3 regions of the Pantoea phyllosphaerae genome follow, and region 3 is predicted to be linked to each of the others. Evidence: predicted binding sites of a transcription regulator. Region 3 holds the regulator's gene; each other region holds the start of a gene.
What was found. The regulator ArgR, encoded in region 3, controls arginine synthesis, uptake and breakdown. The targets are predictions, from matches to a motif close to ANTGAATAAAAATACANT.
Positions count from the first base shown of each region.

Region 1 (2,275 bases), on a different contig from region 3:
GACGGCCTGCGCCATCCCCTCTCCTCGCCTTAGCGTCGCGCCCCGACGTTGTCGAAGTAAGCCTTTATGCCATGAAAAATCGCTTCCGCCACCTGCTGCTGATAGCGGCTGGTGCGTAGCTTGCGCTCTTCTGCCACGTTGCTGATAAACGCCGTCTCCACCAGTATCGACGGAATATCCGGCGCCTTTAGCACCGCAAAGCCCGCCTGATCGACGGTGCGCTTGTGCAGATGGTTGATGCGCCCCATGCGATGCAGCACCTCTTTACCGAAGTTAAGGCTGTCATGGATGGTCTGGCGCTGCACCATATCGAACATGGTGTGGTCAAGATAGCGATCGCCGCTCTTGCTGACGCCGCCGATAAGATCCGATTCATTCTGCGTTTGCGCCAGGAAACGCGCCGCCGCCGAAGTGGCACCTTTGGTGGAGAGCGCGAACACTGAGGAGCCGCGCGCGCTACGGCTGGTAAAGGCGTCGGCGTGTATCGAAACAAAGAGATCGGCGCGCTGCTTGCGCGCTTTGGCCACCCGCACCCGCAGCGGAATGAATACATCCTCGTTGCGCGTCATATAGGCCTTCATATTCGGCTCTTTGTCGATCAGCGCCTTGAGCCGCCGCCCCATCTTCAGCACGATATCCTTTTCACGCGTTTTATATTTGCCGTGCGCGCCGGGATCTTCGCCGCCGTGCCCGGGATCGATCATCACGATCAGCGGCCGATCGCGCCCCGCCTTGCCGGGCAGCGGCGCGGATGCCGGTTCGCTGCGCCCCAGATCGCCCTGGTTGTAATCCTTGAGCAGCGCCAGCAGCGGATCGTCTTCAGCGGTATCCTGGCTCGGATAAAGATCCACCACCAGCCGGTGTTTGATGCCGGCCACCGGCGCCAGGGTAAAGGTTTTCGGCGCGACGTTGCGCTTCAGCTCCAGCACGATGCGCACGGTACTGGCGTCGAACTGCCCGACCCGTGCGTTTTTGATAAAAGGATCGTTGACGCGCACCAGCTTGTCGACGCCCTTCAGCACCGGATTAAGATGCATATTTTCGATATCGATAACCAGCCGATCCGGATGCGAAAGCGCGAACTGCTTATAGTGAAGCGGCACGCTGGACTCCAGCGTCATACGCGAATAGGTAGAAGATGGCCAGATGCGTACCGCAACGATATGATTTTTTGCCGCCAGCCCTGTGCGGCTGACGCTCAGCAGCAATAATGCGCCGGTTCCCTGCAGGAGCCTTCTGCGGGAAATGAGGGGATTTGATTCTGACATGCCGCTCCAGCTGCTCTGTTCTGTCTAAAAAAGCGCCACTTTAATAAACGGCGCTGAAAACTTTAGCCCATCCCTTTGGCGAAGTCATCCAGGAAAAGCCAAATAATGCAGTCTCTTAGCAGCGAGCGCACCCTAAAAAACGTAAATTTACGTCAGGTTTAACGCTTGCAAATAGCGCCCTAAAAGAATAAAAATACAAAAATTACGAATAATCATTCATTGAGGTTTGCCGTGAAGGAACGTAGTACTGAGCTGGTTCAGGGTTTTCGCCACACCGTTCCCTATATCAACGCCCACCGGGACAAGACCTTTGTCATCATGCTGGGCGGCGAAGCGATCGAGCATGAAAACTTCTCCAGCATCGTTAACGATATCGGCCTGCTGCACAGCCTCGGCATTCGTCTGGTGGTGGTCTATGGCGCGCGTCCGCAGATCGACGCCAGCCTGGCGGCGAACCAGCTCGAGCCGGTTTATCACAAATACACCCGCGTGACCGACGCGCAGTCGCTGGAGCTGGTGAAGCAGGCGGCGGGACGGCTGCAGCTCGACATCACGGCGCGACTTTCAATGAGCCTGAACAACACGCCGCTGCAGGGCGCGCACATCAACGTGGTCAGCGGCAACTTTATTATCGCGCAGCCGCTGGGCGTGGACGACGGCGTCGATTATTGCCACAGCGGGCGCATTCGCCGCATCGACGAAGAGGCGATTCATCGGCAGCTGGATAACGACGCGATTGTGCTGCTCGGCCCGGTGGCGGTCTCCGTGACCGGTGAGAGTTTCAACCTGACGTCGGAAGAGGTCGCCACCCAGCTGGCGATTAAGCTGAAGGCGGAGAAGATGATCGGCTTCTGCTCCGAGCAGGGTGTGACCCGCCGCGACGGCACCATTATCTCCGAACTGTTCCCGAACGACGCGCAGGCGCGCATCGACGAGATGGAGAGCGACGGCGACTACCTTTCCGGCACGGTGCGCTTCCTGCGCGGCGCGGTGAAAGCCTGCCGCAG
Region 1 covers NZ_JBPFDE010000019.1:130-2,404, forward strand. Annotated here, with positions in the region: gene amiC (N-acetylmuramoyl-L-alanine amidase AmiC) at 30-1,268, opposite strand; gene argA (amino-acid N-acetyltransferase) at 1,500-2,275, shown strand, end outside.
Region 1: the regulator ArgR is predicted to act here: its motif matches at 1,451-1,468, upstream of argA (amino-acid N-acetyltransferase).

Region 2 (2,275 bases), on a different contig from region 3:
CGGCGTGCCGAGGAGTTTCTCCACTACGGCGACCAGCTCGTGATTAACCGGACATTCGTAGCCCGGGATCGGCGGATGCAGCTCGCCGACGGTGAGGCGTCCCGGCCAGCGTGCGCTGACCGGCGCCAGCGAGTCGTTTAACAGCCCTTCCAGGTCATTTAGCGACAGGCCTGGCAGGGGACGAATATCCATATGCAGCTCGCAGCAGGCACAGATGCGGTTTGCCGCGTCGCCACCGTGAATATGGCCAAAGTTCATGGTCGGATAGGGAATGGCGAAGCCGTCGTGGTGATAGCGCTCTTTCAGGGTGTTACGCAGCTGCATCAGGTGACCGATGGCATCATGCATCAGTTCGATAGCGTTAACGCCGCGCGCCGGATCGCTGGAGTGGCCCGACTGGCCCTGCACGCGAATCACGTGGGAGAGATGGCCTTTGTGCGCGCGTACCGGCTTCAGCGAGGTCGGCTCGCCGATAATGGCGCAGTCCGGGCGAATGCTCGCCGTTTCAGAGAAGTACTTAGCGCCTGCCATGGTGGTTTCTTCATCGGCGGTGGCGAGAATATAGAGCGGCTTACTCAGTTTGCTGACGTCCACGTCGCGCAGCGTGTCGAGAATAAAGGCGAAGAAGCCTTTCATGTCGGCGGTGCCCAGGCCGTAGAGCTTGTTGTCATGCTCCGTCAGGGTAAAGGGATCGCGCGTCCAGCGCCCGTCGTCGAACGGCACCGTGTCGGTGTGACCCGCCAGCAGCAGGCCGCCAGCGCCGCTGCCGCTGCGCGCCAGCATATTGAATTTATGGCGCGTACCGGGCACGGGCTGCACCTCGACGCTGAAGCCCAGATCGCGAAACCAGCCTGCCAGCAAATTGATTAAAGTTTCATTGCTCTGATCGAGCGCCGCATCGGTTGCGCTGATGGTCGGAGTGGCAATCAGCTGGCGGTAGAGTTCGATAAAAGGCGGTAATTTTGTCTTCACTGTTGACGGTCCTTGAGTTAGGATGTATCAATATTCATGCATTAATAGTGAATAAAAATACATTAACGCCGCTTGGCTGGGAAGCAGAAATCCTTCGCAAACGGCATCGTGGGCAACGGGGCAACGCCGCGACCCGGAACGTGTGACTGTAAAAAGGGTTACAGCCTGATGTTGAATACGCTGATCGTTGGTGCCAGTGGTTACGCTGGCGTAGAGCTCGCTACCTTCATCCATCGCCATCCACATATGAACATAACCGCTTTGGCGGTTTCAGCGCAAAGCCCGGATGCTGGAAAGCCTCTGTCGGATCTGCATCCGCAGCTGAAAGGCGTGGTGGATCTGCCGCTGCAGCCGCTGAGCAGCGCGGCCGAGTGGGCGGATAAAGTCGATGTGGTGTTTCTGGCGACGGCGCACGAAGTCAGTCACGATCTGGCCCCGGAATTCCTGAAAGCCGGCTGCGTGGTGTTTGATCTCTCTGGCGCGTTCCGCGTTAACGACGACGATTTTTATCAGCGCTATTATGGCTTTACCCATCAGCACGGCGACTGGCTCGATAAAGCGGTCTACGGCCTGGCGGAGTGGAACCACGCGCAGGTCAAAGAGGCGCAGCTGGTGGCGGTGCCGGGCTGCTATCCCACTGCGGCGCAGCTGGCGCTGAAGCCGCTGATCGCAGGCGATCTGCTTAACGCCGACCAGTGGCCGGTGATCAACGCCACCAGCGGCGTAAGCGGCGCGGGACGGAAAGCGAGCGTCGCCACCAGCTTCTGCGAAGTGAGCCTGCAGCCTTACGGCCTGTTCAATCATCGTCATCACCCGGAGATCGTCGCGCACCTCGGCGCGCCGGTGATTTTTACGCCGCACCTCGGCAACTTCCCGCGCGGCATTCTGGCGACCATTACCTGCCGCCTGAAGGCGGGCGTCACGCACGACGACGTGGCGGCGGCATTCCACAGCGCCTATCACGACAAGCCGCTGGTGCGCGTCTATGAGCAGGGCGTGCCGGCACTGAAGGCGGTTATCGGCCAGCCGTTCTGTGATATCGGCTTCGCGGTGCAGGGCGAGCATCTGATCGTCGTCGCGGCGGAAGATAACCTGCTAAAAGGCGCCGCGTCACAGGCGGTGCAGTGTATGAATATTCGCTTCGGCTTCCCTGAAACGCAGTCGCTGATTTAACGGACAAGGACGCATTTCCTATGACAACGCCATTAATTATCAAACTGGGCGGCGTGCTGCTCGACAGCGAAGAGGCGCTGGCGCGCCTGTTCGACGCGCTGCTGGCCTATCGCAGCGCCCATCAGCGTCC
Region 2 covers NZ_JBPFDE010000013.1:13,275-15,549, reverse strand. Annotated here, with positions in the region: gene argE (acetylornithine deacetylase) at 1-972, opposite strand, end outside; gene argC (N-acetyl-gamma-glutamyl-phosphate reductase) at 1,141-2,145, shown strand; gene argB (acetylglutamate kinase) at 2,166-2,275, shown strand, end outside.
Region 2: the regulator ArgR is predicted to act here: its motif matches at 1,019-1,036, upstream of argC (N-acetyl-gamma-glutamyl-phosphate reductase).

Region 3 (2,275 bases):
CAGCGGCTGCAGCGTTTGGGCCTGTTGATTCGATACCAGACTGGCTGCGCTGGCACCGAATGACAGCGTGGCGGTCAGCGCGGCTAAAGCAATAAGAGATTTGGTTTTCATGGTCTACTCTCCTGAATTCATCGATAAGGCCACCCGATGCGCAATGCGCGCTTCAATAAGGCTGCCCGTCCAACGACATCTGGCTAACGCGCTTATTTATACAGCTCGGCGGTAGCGTGGTAGTTGCCGTTGTTATAAGCCTCGATAACGCGGTAAGCGCTGGCGCCTTTCTGCTCTGCCTTCGCATTCAGCTCTTCTTTAATCTGCATTGGAGAACCCGCTACGCCGCTTACGCTGACTGAGCCAATTGACTGCAGATTTTGCGCCTGCTGGGCGTCGATAGATTCCGCTGCAAAAGCACCGAATGACAGGGCAGACAGAATGCTCAAAGTTGCGATAGTAGTTTTAACGTTCATATATATTTCCTCGTCGTCTGTTTTTCTCTTTTTGTTTGATGTGATTTGCGTCACGAAAAGAAGTATAGAACTAATAACGCATGAAATTAATACCTGCCTAATAATGTTTTGTTGTGATTCTTTATCCTTATGGCTCATTTTTATTCTTTATGGTTATAAAAACGGGTTAAAAACCAGGCTATAGCGGTTAAATGCCTTTAAAAATAGCAGGATGGGTGACTTTATCTTTTTGTGCGAAAGGCTATGGTGAATGTCGCTGGTTATTGATTTAGATCTGGGCATTACCGCTAATCACATAGTGTAAAGCAGCGTAAAATAGCGCGGAAGGTTAAGCAGGCAAATAGGTATGACCATACAGACTCATGACGTCAGCAGGTAGAGGAATAAGTTAAGGAACTGAATAAGCGGTGAATGAGGGGCAAGCAGGGCAGGCAGAGCGACCGGCAGCAGGGCTGCCGGTCAAAAGAAGCGATTTAAAGCTCTTGCTCAAATACGGTAAGAAGCGCGCTATGCAGTTTTCTGACGGTGAACGCGCGCGCGGGCGTGATAAAGATCGTATCGTCGCCAGCGATGGTGCCGAGAATGCCTTCCGCTTTGCCTAGCGAGTCAAGCAGACGGGCGATCAGCTGCGCTGCGCCAGGGCTGGTGCGAATCACGATCAGCGCATCGTTATAGTCGATATCCAGCACCAGATTTTTTAACGGGCTGGTGGTGGTCGGCACGCCCAGTTCCGCCGGCAGACAGTAAACCATCTCCATTTTGGCGTTACGCGTGCGCACCGCGCCAAATTTAGTCAGCATACGAGACACCTTCGACTGATTGATATTGTCGAAGCCTTCCTCCTGAAGCGCCTGTACAATTTCGCCTTGAGAGCTGAATTTCTCTTGTTTTAACAAGGCTTTAAACGCTTTAATCAATTCGTCTTGTTTAGATGGGTTTCGCATAAGCTACCAGTAAAGAAAAATGCCGAACGCCCGCCGACGGCAGATACATTATTATGCATATGAATGAATTTTTATGCAATTAGTCGATAAAAAAGGCAGGCGCAGCGGGTTGCGGGCGGCAATGATAGCAAAATTTTTAGCACAGACCAAAAAGACGCAAGAGCAGGAAAAGCGAAGGTTGCAGAATTGTTATACAATTGAGGTGTCATATGGATAGCTATCATGGCCGTGCTCTATCTGCCATCGACATTGTTGTTGGTCATTCAGGCGCGTTGTGCTGACAAAGTAGCAACCCAAAAGATTAAGTGCTGCTGCACGCATAATGAACAGTGGGTTTGTCATCGTCTGAGAAGTTGATTCAGGTCTTAACACAGATGGAAATTCGGCTCTACTCTGCCCCACCTTAATAAGGAGTACAGAATGAAAGTTGCCGTTCTTGGCGCTGCTGGCGGAATTGGTCAGGCGCTCGCCCTTCTGTTAAAAACCCAGCTTCCTGCGGGTTCTGAACTTACGCTCTATGATATTGCGCCGGTGACGCCCGGTGTAGCGGTGGATCTCAGCCATATTCCCACCGCGGTCAAAATTCAGGGCTTTAGCGGCGAAGACGCGACGCCTGCGCTGCAGGGTGCGGACGTCATCCTGATCTCAGCGGGCGTCGCGCGTAAGCCAGGCATGGATCGCGCCGATCTGTTTAACGTTAACGCAGGCATCGTGCGCAACCTGATCGAGCAGGTGGCGCAAACCGCGCCTAAAGCGCTTGTTGGCATTATTACTAACCCGGTCAATACCACGGTAGCCATCGCCGCTGACGTGCTGAAAAAGCACGGCGTCTATGACAAAAACCGGCTGTTCGGCGTCACCACG
Region 3 covers NZ_JBPFDE010000022.1:33,075-35,349, forward strand. Annotated here, with positions in the region: gene ACR6A7_RS20130 (YdgH/BhsA/McbA-like domain containing protein) at 1-111, opposite strand, end outside; gene yhcN (peroxide/acid stress response protein YhcN) at 204-467, opposite strand; gene argR (transcriptional regulator ArgR) at 941-1,411, opposite strand; gene mdh (malate dehydrogenase) at 1,832-2,275, shown strand, end outside.